2 linked regions of the Thermogemmatispora onikobensis genome follow. The protein of the gene in region 1 interacts with the protein of each later gene in a pairwise test. Links are inferred from orthologs where the notes say so. Each region holds a gene or a part of one and is shown on either strand. Other genes may lie near its edges.

Evidence for each region.
Region 2: the proteins of rpe (region 1) and eno interact in binary tests that used the Escherichia coli proteins (3 or more experiments, as listed by UniProt). The link is inferred for Thermogemmatispora onikobensis from one-to-one orthologs.

The regions. Positions count from the first base shown.
Region 1 is NZ_BDGT01000002.1:113,188-118,918, reverse strand. Bases 1,547-4,460 are described here. They hold rpe (ribulose-phosphate 3-epimerase), read right to left. Parts: upstream 3,405-4,460; coding sequence 2,688-3,404; downstream 1,547-2,687. Other genes in these bases: BGC09_RS01565 (glucose-6-phosphate dehydrogenase assembly protein OpcA), read right to left, coding at 4,256-4,460; pgl (6-phosphogluconolactonase), read right to left, coding at 3,401-4,150; BGC09_RS01580 (P1 family peptidase), read right to left, coding at 1,547-2,450. Also shown: BGC09_RS01585 (NUDIX hydrolase), read left to right, coding at 1-590; more of BGC09_RS01580, read right to left, coding at 1,485-1,546; more of BGC09_RS01565, read right to left, coding at 4,461-5,509. UniProt on the Escherichia coli protein: Catalyzes the reversible epimerization of D-ribulose 5-phosphate to D-xylulose 5-phosphate.
Region 2 is NZ_BDGT01000040.1:10,284-15,946, forward strand. The notes cover bases 1,880-4,725. They hold eno (phosphopyruvate hydratase), read right to left. Parts: upstream 4,043-4,725; coding sequence 2,717-4,042; downstream 1,880-2,716. Other genes in these bases: BGC09_RS16380 (alpha/beta fold hydrolase), read right to left, coding at 1,880-2,662; hisC (histidinol-phosphate transaminase), read right to left, coding at 4,469-4,725. Also shown: BGC09_RS16370 (hypothetical protein), read left to right, coding at 543-1,361; BGC09_RS16375 (hypothetical protein), read left to right, coding at 1,390-1,593; more of BGC09_RS16380, read right to left, coding at 1,760-1,879; more of hisC, read right to left, coding at 4,726-5,611; BGC09_RS16395 (hypothetical protein), read right to left, coding at 5,629-5,663. UniProt on the Escherichia coli protein: Catalyzes the reversible conversion of 2-phosphoglycerate (2-PG) into phosphoenolpyruvate (PEP). It is essential for the degradation of carbohydrates via glycolysis.

The sequences.
Region 1 (5,731 bases):
TGACCGCCCTGCGTTCCCGCCTGGCCCCTCCCGACCAGGCCCCGTCAATGGCACCTCCTCCCGAAATCGCTTCTCGCCCTCTCCGGCACGCCGCCGTGCTCTTACCGCTCTTCGATGCAGACGGCCTGCCCTGCTTGCTGCTGATCCGCCGCTCCCCTACCCTGCGCACCCACAGCGGCGAAATCGCTTTTCCCGGCGGCTCGGTCGATCCACAAGACCGCGATCCGGTGATGACCGCTCTGCGCGAGGCCCAGGAGGAGATCGGCCTCCCTCCCGAGCGCGCTGAGGTGCTCGGCCTGCTCCCCCCTTCCTTTACTTTGGTGACCAATTTTTGGATCACTCCCGTGGTGGCCTTCTTGCCTTCCGGCCCTGGCCCCCTGACCCTCCAGACTTCTGAGGTCGCCGAGATCATCCGCGCCCCTCTCCCTTCCCTGGCTGACCCCCGCATCTTCCATAGCGAGGTCTGGGATACTTCCGGCCTCCGCCGCGTTGTCTATTTCTATGAGTACGGCCCTTACCGCATCTGGGGCGCAACCGCTAGAATTCTGCACCAACTGCTCTCTCTGCTGGAAGAAGCAACAGCCCAATAGTCATGGTCTCCTTGATTCTTCCCCTCGCCCGGCTACAATGAACAATAGCTACTGCGTTGGTAGTGCTGTTCTGTAGCGCGTCTCTTGTAGGTTCCGTTGTTCGTTGTGTGAGTTGTGGGTCTGGCTCTCAGTTGCCCCTGGTGGAGATTGCTGTGAGACTGCCAACTTCCGATGCCCACTCTGCGCAGCTCCGACTTGCTCAGGCGGACCGGGCAGTGCTCCCCCACTCGCCTGCTTCGTCCCCCGCTTCCGCCGCATACCCCCCCCTTGCTTTGCCTGTGACCCCTCCCCCTTCCTTCCCCGCTTCGGAGCCGCTGCAGTCCGGTCCGGGAATAAGCAGCTCCCCTATCCCTCCTTCCGGGGACCTGACAACTGGGGGCCTGAAGACGCTGGCTACGCGGCGCGATTTGCCCCTGCGCGCTGAGTGGCAGGCCCCTACCGCCTCGCCCGCTCCGCCCCCAGCGGCCCACGTCCCGCTCTTCCCTCTTCTGGTGTTATGTTGTCTTCTGGTTATGCTGCTGAGTGGAGGGTTGCTGCTGCTGCTGATTCTCGAACCTTAACCTTGAGGTACCTGTTACCTGGCCTTTCTCGCCAGTCGGTAGCCGCTGGCCGCCGTCACGCTGAGCCGTGCGCCGCTGCTACCTCTCTATCCGCCAGCCGCTCACGGCGCTCTCTTGATGCCCGCTCCCGGGCCCGGCCCGGCTGCGGGTCGTCTCGTGTTGTCTCCGCACTCCTCGCCGCTTCGCTGCCTGGCGGCAAGATGGGCCACAGGTCTAAGACAGGATGCTGACTAGCTGGCCGGTCGCTCGCTCGCACCCGTTCGCGTCGAGCGTCGATCCGCGCCCTGCCCGGCGCTGCTGTGACCAGCCCCTGAGCGCGCGGCCACCCACGCTCTCATTCAGACCGCTGGGCCCGGTCGGCAATCGCTGGAATGCCGTGGAGTCCTTTGGCCTGGCGCACGGCTTTGACAATGGCTCGCGCCAGAGTGGCAGCTGCCGCGGCCCCTATGAGACTGACCTGCGCTGCCGTAGCTGCAGGATCAGGGGGGAGTGTTGTCTCTGCGCCCAGGGCCAGGGCAAAGACAGTGTCGCCGTCAAACATGGTGTGGGCTGGTTGAATGGCCTGCGCTAGCCCGTTATGGGCCATTTGCGCTATTTTGTTGATACTCGCTTTGTTGAGGGCGGCATTGGTGGCAACGACGGCAATGGTGGTGTTGCTGAAGGGATGGGGACCTTGCCCTTGGACTGCTCCCGCTCCCGACACCCCGGCAATGATGGCCCCACTGCCCGGGTCGACAATATTGCCAACGGCGTTGACGACAACCAGGGCGCCGATCATGGTCCCGTCGGGGAGCTGCATGCTGGCTGAGCCAAGCCCTCCCTTGATGGCCTGCGCACTTCCGCCTAGCTTGGCCACAGTGGCCCCAGTTCCGGCCCCTACACTTCCTTGTTCGATCGGTCCTCCGCTCGCCCGCTCACAGGCACGGTAGCCAGCCGCAGCGTCGGGCCGCACCTGTGATGATCCAAGACCCAGATCGAAGATGGCGGCTGCCGGAACGATCGGTACGCGCGCTACCCCGGTCTCAAAACCCTGGTGGCGTTCTTCAAGGTAGCGCATGACTCCTGCAGCAGCCTCCAGTCCAAAGGCACTGCCTCCGGTGAGCAGGATGGCGTTGACACGCTCGACCAGGTAGAGGGGGCGCAGAAGGTCGGTTTCGCGCGTGGCCGGGGCTCCGCCGCGTACGTCTACTCCACCTACGGCAGGCGGATCACAGAGCAGAACTGTGCATCCAGTGCCTGCCTCCAGGTCGGTGTCGTGCCCGACGCGGATGCCGGGGATATCGGTGATGTCGTCGTGCATGGTCGCTGCCTCCTGATAGTTCTCTGGCGTCCGGCGGCGATGGTGGCCTCGCCGCCTGGCCCGGCTGGCTGCCGCTCTGGCTGCGCTGACGCCCAGCGCGCTGCCTCACGGTCGTCTCCCCAAGCCTTCGGCTTGCTCCAATCTGGTCCGGCGCCGAGCTGTCAGCCTGGGCGAAGAAGATGAAGGCCCGAAGGCTCGCACTCTCTCCTGTTACTTGCTGAGGGCTGTTGCAGGTTTTCAGGCCAGGGCCAGGGCGCGCCGGAGACGTTCGACGGCGGCGGCAACGCTCTCGCGCCGGTTGTAGATGGCGCTGCCGGCAACGAGTAGGTTGGCTCCGGCCCGTACGACCAGCGGGGCAGTGTGCTCGTTGATGCCACCATCAACTTCAAGGTCACAGCGAAGCTGGCGCTCGGTGAGCTGCTGCCTGAGACGGGCAATTTTGGGTAGGGTCTCGGGGATGAATTCCTGACCGCCGAAACCAGGATTGACGGTCATGATGAGGACCAGGTCAAGCAGGGAGAGGATGTCTTCAAGCAGCCAGACGGGAGTGGAGGGATTGAGCGCCACCCCTGCTTGCTTGCCAGCTTCTTTAATCTGTTGTACGATGCGGTGCAGGTGAGGACAGGTCTCCTGGTGCACGATGATGACATCGGCACCGGCCTGCGCGAAGGCTTCGATGTAGTACTCGGGATTGGTGATCATGAGGTGCGCCTCCAGCGGCAGGCTGGTGCTGCGCCGCACGGCTTCGACAATGAGAGGCCCCATGCTGATGTTGGGCACAAAGTGCCCATCCATGACGTCGATCTGGATGCGCTGCACGCCAGCCTCTTCGGCTGCCCGAACCTGCTCCCCGAGACGGCTGAAGTCGGCGCTCAGGATGGAGGGCACAAGGCCAATGGTTGCTGGTGTCTGCGGCACGGGGACCGCCCTGGGGGTTGGTTGCTCGGCTGTCATGCTGTGGGCCTCCTCTTGAGGGCTGCGGCGGCGGCTGTGTCTAGCAACCAGGCGACCTGGCCGGCGGCGGCGTGTGCAAGACGGGCGGGATAGTCGTCGGGCGAGCCTTGCTCTTCGAGGACGGCGCGCACGGCTTCGGCTTTGTCGCTGCCGGTGATAAGGAAGAGGATATGGCGCGCGGCCTGGAGCAGGGGCGGGGTGAAGGTGAGCCGCTCGGGTGGAGGCTTGGGTACGCTGACGGGCAAGACGAGATGCTCACGCTCGTGTAGAGCCGCCTGATGCGGGAATAGAGAGGCGGTGTGACCTTCCGGCCCCATGCCAAGCTGAATGAGATCGAAGACAGGTACGCCCGCTGTGCCAAAGACGCGCCGTAGCTCAGCTGTATAGCTCTCCGCCGCAGCCTGGCGATCTGCTTGCTCGGCTGGCATGCGGTGAATATTGGCTGCGGGAATAGGCAGCTTGCTCAGCATGACCTCGTAGGCCATGCGGTAGTTGCTTTCTGGATGGTCGGGCGGAACGCAACGCTCGTCTGACCAGAAGATGTCAACGCGCGCCCAGTCTATCTGGCTACGATAGGGATCGCTGGCCAACAAGCTGTAGAGCTTGCGGGGCGTGGAGCCTCCGGCCAGAGCCAGCGTGAAACGCCCGCGGGTGACAATGGCTTCTTGGGCGAGGCGGGTGACGAGACGAGCCGCCTCGTGACTGAGAGTCTCACTATCCGTATAGATGGCGATCTGCTGTTGCATTTTCTCGATTCTGTCCTCTCTGGTGAAGCTGGCTCGCCAGAGCAAGTACTCTGGCGTAGACGAAGAGGAGAGAGGCCCTTCGATGGCGCCCCCCAGACGCTTCGCTTAAGTCAGTAAGGCCGCCAGTTCCTGCAGAATTCTTTCGAATTGGTCATCATGGCCGGTGATCTCTAGCTCATCGACCAGGAGCTGGCTTTCCTGACGCTGCTCGTTGAGGCTGAGGGTGCGCTGGCGCGGTTGCTCCTGCTCTAGTTCAATGGAGGTCAGCACGTGATCGCTGCTGTCGCCAGGAAGGCGGCTGATGCTGAAGAGCGCCTGCTGGTTCGCCAATCGACTCGTGAGGCGCAGAAGGCAGATGGTACCAGGGGGAACTTCGCCTTCGCGACGCGGGCGGATATCCAGCCGGGTCGGCTGCCCGGCACCATTCTCCAGACACCAGTGATAGGCGCCCGGTGGCAGGCTCTCGCTGCTGCCAGGACAGGAGGCGCTGCAGGCGACGCGACGCCAGGTGAGACGCTCCTTGAGCCAGCTTCCCATCAATAGGGCGCGGGCAGGCTCCTGGAGGCGCTGAGAGCGCCCGCCAGCAGCTGAGATCGCTGGCGACGGCAGGTGATTCTGGTCGTCAGAGGCGCTAAGGACGGCGTGCTCGATTTCGATGCGCTGGATACCTTCAAAGTACGGTCGATACTCCTGGCCGTCGAAGAATTGGGCGACAAGCTGGCGCAGCGGCGTCAGACGTCCCCAGTTCAGGTCGCTGATGGCACAGGCAGGATAAGTCTCTAACAGCGAGGCCAGGCGACGCAGAGCTGGCCCCGGCGCCTGAAAGCTGGCTGAATCGACGATGAGCCGTTGGCTGATAGCAGCCAGCGAACCCAGAGGATCGCCGCTCGCCGGAGGCTCATCAAGCCACCAGAGGTAGATCGGCAGGTCCGGCCTGACCAGCCTTTGCAACAAGGCAGCGCTATGCCCAACAACAGGCCCGGTCAGAAGGGCGGTAATCTGCTCAAAGTGGTGGCGAGTCAGGTCTGAAATGACTGGGAAGCTGCGCAGGGTCACCCAGGTCGCGACCGAGGCCGGTGCGTCGCGATCATCTTCGAGAATGAGAATGATGACACGCGCGATATGCGTGCTCAGCAGATCGCGCAGCAGGTTGCTGGCGTAGCGTGCGCGCGCAACCGATGGCACACAGATCACCAGGTTGAGCACGCTGGTGCGTACGCTCATGTTCTGGCCGATGCGCATGTTATCGGCGGCCATTTTCCAGAGCAAAGCCACTTCTTCCTCTAGATGCTCCCAGGGAATAGCCTTGCCGGCCCACAGCGAGCGTGTCCCCGGGGATAGGTCGAGGTCCACAGTCATTCCAGATCTCCCCTGATAGAGAACGGCATCGTTCCAGGCGACCGACGGACGGGCGGAGGCCGTCCGGCCTGGATCGCGTGCGCTAGCTACTGCAGCTTCTCGTTTGGCTCGTGTTGTGTAAGCGAGGTACCGAAAGGCAAACAGCTCCCTTCAGTACCGTTGAGTGAGCAGGCCCCCCGTGTTATCGGTGCATCGGCTCAGGTCACAGCTTTGCCCACCGTT
Region 2 (5,663 bases), on another replicon or contig:
TCTCTCTTGCCCTCCACAAGGTCTTGGGGACCCATAATAGTGGTGAGCTTCGTCCCGAGATGCTTCAGAAGAGTCTACGCTTGGCCTATGAATATTGCTATTTCTTGAAAACGCAGCTCTACCAGCGTCTACGGCTCTGGGAGCAGCATCATCCCGGCTTCACGCTCTTCCTGCCAGCCGACGAATAATTCTCCTTGGCTCGAAAAAGATCATCTTTTGTCCTCTCTTGATCAAAATGCCCTTCCACTTTGACCCTCTCCTCTTGGAACGATTCTTTGGAGCACCTGATCTGGCCGCTGGGCACCCCTCTCTCGCTAAGCAAGCAGCTAGCTTGACAGAGGCTCCTCTGCCGGGTACAATACTAGAACATAAATTCTAGATCTGGATCTCCTGAGCAGTCGAGCTACGGGTGCTCGTGAAGTGCCTGGGCGACTCGGCTCGCTCTCACCGCAACGATTTGCACAGCGTCCGGCGAGGTCGTTCAAGGAGGCCAGCCAGTCAGGCGCAGGGCGAGGAACAGTCAGAAAGAGGAGACATTGTCTATGACATCTCTTGGTGAGCACTCTCATTCCCAGAGCCGTGAGGAGCAGCGTCCACGTTTCAACCCAAGCGAGCACCTGCTGCAGATCAGAAGCGGCAATCGTGGCGAGCTGCGCGACTACCTGCCTGTCCAGTGGCGGCTCGTCTGGTTTCGTGAACTCTGTCCCCAGGGGACCATTGAAACCGAGATGGTGCACCTGGATCTGGAGCGTGAGACCGAGGAGGAGTATTACGGCTACAACAGTGAGACCCGGCGCAACGAAAAGATGGTTCGCCGGGCCAGGGGTTTTGTCATCTTCCGTGCCGTTGTCAGGGATGGCAAGGGAGGCGTTGCCACAGGTACTAAGTCAGAGAAGGCCGCCAGCTTTCCCGATTTCATCGAGAAGGCTGAGACGGGCGCCATTGGGCGCGCCCTTGCCGCGCTCGGTTTCGGAACCCAGTTTGCCCCGGAGCTGGATGAAGAGCATCGTATCGTCGACAGTCCCGTCGAACGGGCTGCTCCCCACTCTACAGGCGAGCACGCCCCGGAGGCCACGGCGGCCTCTGAGCCGGAGGCTGCCTCCTCCAACGCGCGCGGGGCTGCCGTCCCTGCTGTTTCCCCATCTCGCCAGCGCACCTCACCGCGATCGGGCAACGGCAGCGACAGCGAGCACGGCCCAATCACCGACCAGCAGCTCGCCAGCATCCGCAAGCTCTGCGATACTCTCGGCAAGTCGGAGCCAAATGACCTGGCTTCCTGGAACTACGCGGCGGCCCGGGAGCTGATTCTGCAGCTGAGCCGCGAATATCGCCAGCGCAACGAAAGTCGTAAAGCTTCCTAGCGTACACGTACACTAGCGAGGATTGCTCATGTCCTTTAAGCAACTGCAGTATGCCGAAAAGCGCATGCACAGGCTCTGGCACGATATGGTCGTGGCCGACGAGCGCGGCGCCTCACCCATCGAGCTAGAGCGCCTCTATGATGCCTACTTGCAAGCTCTTCAGAGCTACCTGCGCTGCTACGAAACCTACCGCCAGGAGTCAGGTGGGATTGACATTCATCGCTGCGCCTGAAAACAGAGAGCGCCCAGGCCACCATTGCCGCCTCCCTCCCTATCCTGATAGGCAGCAGAGAGAGGAGGCGGCAACGCAGAGCACACGAGACGGTGGCCTGGGCCTCCTCGGGCCAGACCACACACACACTCTCTGTCTGTCTCAGGGCGGCAACCTGAGGCCGAAGCTAGGCGCGTGTTGACAGAGAGGACAGGAAGTCTCGAATGGCCCGCGCCACAGCCTCTGGCGCATCGAAGAGTACCAGATGGCCGGCCTGGGGAATAATGATCAACTGCGAACCCGGGACCTCCCGATGCAGACGCTGGGCATCCTTCACGGGAAACTGCCGATCTTCCTCCCCCCAGATGATCAACACAGGCTTTCCCACACGCGGCAGATCACTGGCCACCGAATTAACATAAGAGGGGATCAGGTTACGGATGTGCTGATAAAGGACTTCCTTGTGCAGCTCGCTATTCCAATGGTTCACGAAGTCATCGAGCATCTGCTGCTTAAACTGCTCAGGCCGCGTTGATGCGGCGGGCAGAGCGGCGCGCAGATCGCGCAGCACATCCTCAGCGCTGGCGCGCTTAGGAGCATCGTACTCCTGGCGCTCCTTCATTTGTGGCAGCGGCCAATCCTCGGCAAAGGCATGCAAATAGCAGACCGTGTCGATCAGCACCAGACCCGCCACACGCTCGCGACTCAGGCGGGTCGCTAGAATCTGAGCCACGCCGCCGCCGAGGCCGTGGCCCACCAGCACCACATTAGTCAACTGGAGGGCTTCCAGGAACATCGCCAGGTAGTCAGCGTGGCCCCAGACCGAGGTATCAGCCGGCCAGGGATGATCAGAGAGGCCGTGGCCCAGCAGGTCCAGCACATAGATCGCGCGCCCGCTGCTGGTCAAGAGGGGGATCACCTCGCGCCAGGCGAAGGCCCCCGCCAGCACATCATGGAGCAGGACCAGCGCCCCATCGGTGCCATGCTCGGCCCCGTAGACATAGTAGGTCACATTATAATGGATCAGGCGGATCGTGCGCCGTTCACCGGCGCCTGCCACCCGTGGTAACTGTGCTGTACTCTGTGTCATTGCTTCTTCCTCACTCTTCCGTGCGCTGCGAACGAGCGTCTCTGCATCGCCCCTCTACATTCGCGCGTAGAGTCCTGGAACATTATAGAAAGCCCCAAAGCCTGCATAATGAGCCGTGCGCTCGCCCAGTTCTTCCTCAATCACCAGCAAGCGATTATACTTGGCCACACGCTCACTGCGAGCAGGAGCTCCTGTTTTAATCTGGCCCGCGTTGGTGGCGACCACCAGGTCGGCGATCGTCGTATCCTCTGTCTCGCCCGAGCGATGGGAAACCACCGCCGTGAACGAAGCGCGCTTTGCCATCTCGATGGCTGCCAGCGTCTCCGTCAGGGTTCCGATCTGGTTGAGCTTAATCAGGATTGAATTGGCGGCGCGCTCCTCGATCCCGCGCTTCAGACGGGCTGTATTTGTCACGAACAGATCGTCGCCGACCAACTGCACCCGTCCGCCCAGGCGCTGACAGAGCAGCGACCAGCCTTCCCAGTCATCTTCTGCCAGGCCGTCCTCGATCGAGATCACAGGATACTCGTTGACCCACTGCTCATAGAGGTCGACCATCTCGGCGGACGAGAGCGTGCGGCCTTCACGGGCCAACACATATTTCCCATCCTGATACAGCTCGCTGGCGGCAGGGTCCATACCGAGACAGATATCGACGCCGGGACGGTAGCCAGCCGCCTCGATGGCTGTCAGCAGCAGCTCCAGCGGCTCGCGGTTCGAGCTAAGCGAAGGAGCGAAGCCCCCCTCATCGCCGACATTCGTATTATACTTCTTGCTATGCAAGACCTTCTTCAAGCTCTGATAGACCTCAGCTCCCATGCGCAGCGCCTCCCGGAAGGAGCGGGCCCCTACTGGAAGAATCATATACTCCTGCATATCGGCGGAGTTGTCGGCGTGCTTCCCCCCGTTGAGGATATTCATCATTGGAACGGGCAAGACACTGGCCGACACCCCGCCCAAATAACGATAAAGCGGCTGACCAACTGCATTGGCCGCCGCGTGGGCCAGGGCGAGAGAGACGCCGAGAATCGCATTGGCACCGAGCTTTCCTTTGTTTGGCGTGCCATCGAGTTGGACCATCAGGCCATCGAGAGCCACCTGATCTGTGGCATCCTGGCCGACCAGCGCTTCCCGCAACGTCGTATTGACATGCTGGACTGCCGTCAGCACACCTTTGCCGCCATAGCGCTGGCGGTCGCCATCGCGCAGCTCAACTGCCTCGTGGGCGCCAGTGGAAGCGCCGGAGGGAACCGCCGCGACACCGCGAGCCCCACCTTTCAACCAGACCTCCACCTGGACCGTTGGGTTGCCTCGCGAATCGAGGATCTCGCGAGCCACCAGGTTCGCAATGACCGTACTTTCTCTGCTCACACCAGGCATAGAACAATACCTACCTCTCTCAACTCTGCTCAAATCTTAGCGTCTTACTGCCAGACAAACAATCGATGATAGCGCGGCGTTGCCCATCATTGCCGGCTGTATTGTAACGCGCGCCGCTGGTCGTGGGCAAGCATTTTCTTGGCAGACAGACAGGCTGCCAGACAGGCAATCTATCAGGCGAGCGCGTAAATCACCTTCTGGCGGTCAAAATGACCGAAAGGCATGGGACGATTGGAATGCCCATCGCAAAGAAGAGGATAGAAAGAGCAGTTGACCGATGAAGGAGCGTAGCGTAACCCAACATTAACAGCAGTTGCCGACCTGCCAGACCTGGCTGATCCCTTCCTCTTCTCCCCCGGTACCAGGGGAAGTCAAGGCAGGTATCCAGATCCAGGCCGGCCACTAGGTCAAGCAGTCAGAGAGGACTCAGCCAGCGCCGTTAGCGCCGGATCGTGCTCTGCCAGGGCTCACCTCAGCCAGAGCGCGTGCCAGCAGATCGGTATGCTCTGGCAGGCCCACGGTTACCCGCAAGACATTCTGCAGGTATGGATGCTGGAAATAGCGCAGGAGAATGCCGTATGCCTCAACGCTGGCCCGAATGTCCTCCACCGTAATTTCCTCATCGCAGACGCGCGCCATAATAAAGTTCCCCTGGGAAGGGACCGGCGCCAGATACGGCTGAGAGGCCAGGACCTGGAAGAGGCGTTCACGTTCCTGGATCAGGAGCTGCACGCGCTCCCAGACGCAATCGAGGTGGGCCAGCGTCTCTATAGCGGCGATGTGGCCGGCCAGATTCACCTCAAAGGGGCACTGAGCGCGCCGCAAGTAGCTGGCGATCCACTCAGGGAAGAGGCCGTAGCCGATGCGCAGTCCAGCCAGGCCAGCCCACTTACTGAAAGAGCGCAGCACCACCAGATTGGGGTACTCGGGCACCAGATGGGCTACGCCCCGTGGCTGCTGCGAGAACTCCACGTAGGCCTCATCGACGACAACAATGCGCCCTGTCTCCAACAAGCGCAGAATATCATCCTGGGCCACCAGATTCCCGGTTGGATTGTTGGGGGAACAGAGCACGATCAGCTTCGTCTCGGGAGTCAAGGCTGAGAGGATAGCCTCGACATCGAGGTCGTAGGACTCTGTCCGCGGAACCTCGATCACGTAGGCGCCGCAGAGCGTCGTCACCGTCGTATAGAGTGTAAAGGTAGGGGGGCAGCAGATAATATTGTCCCCGACCGACAGGAAGACGTGCCAGAGCAGATTGATCAGTTCATTACTGCCGTGGCTGAGCACGATATAGCGCTCATCCAGGCCCGTGAAGGCGGCCAGGGCCCGCCGTAGAGCGGTGGAGTCGGTATCGGGATAATTGTTATAGTGGACGTACCGCCCCAGAGCGGCGAGTACCGGCGGGATAGGGCCATACGGATTCTCGTTGCTATTGAGCTTAATCAGGCGCTCGATAGGAATACCAGTTCTTTGAGAGAAAGCCTCTAACGATTCTCCTGGTACATAGGGAGCAATACGTTCGATCTCTGGACGGACCTGAACAACACGCGAGGCATATGGTTGCATGGGCTTATATATCCATCCTACTTTTCAGTATCAGCGTCCACGAAGATCTGAG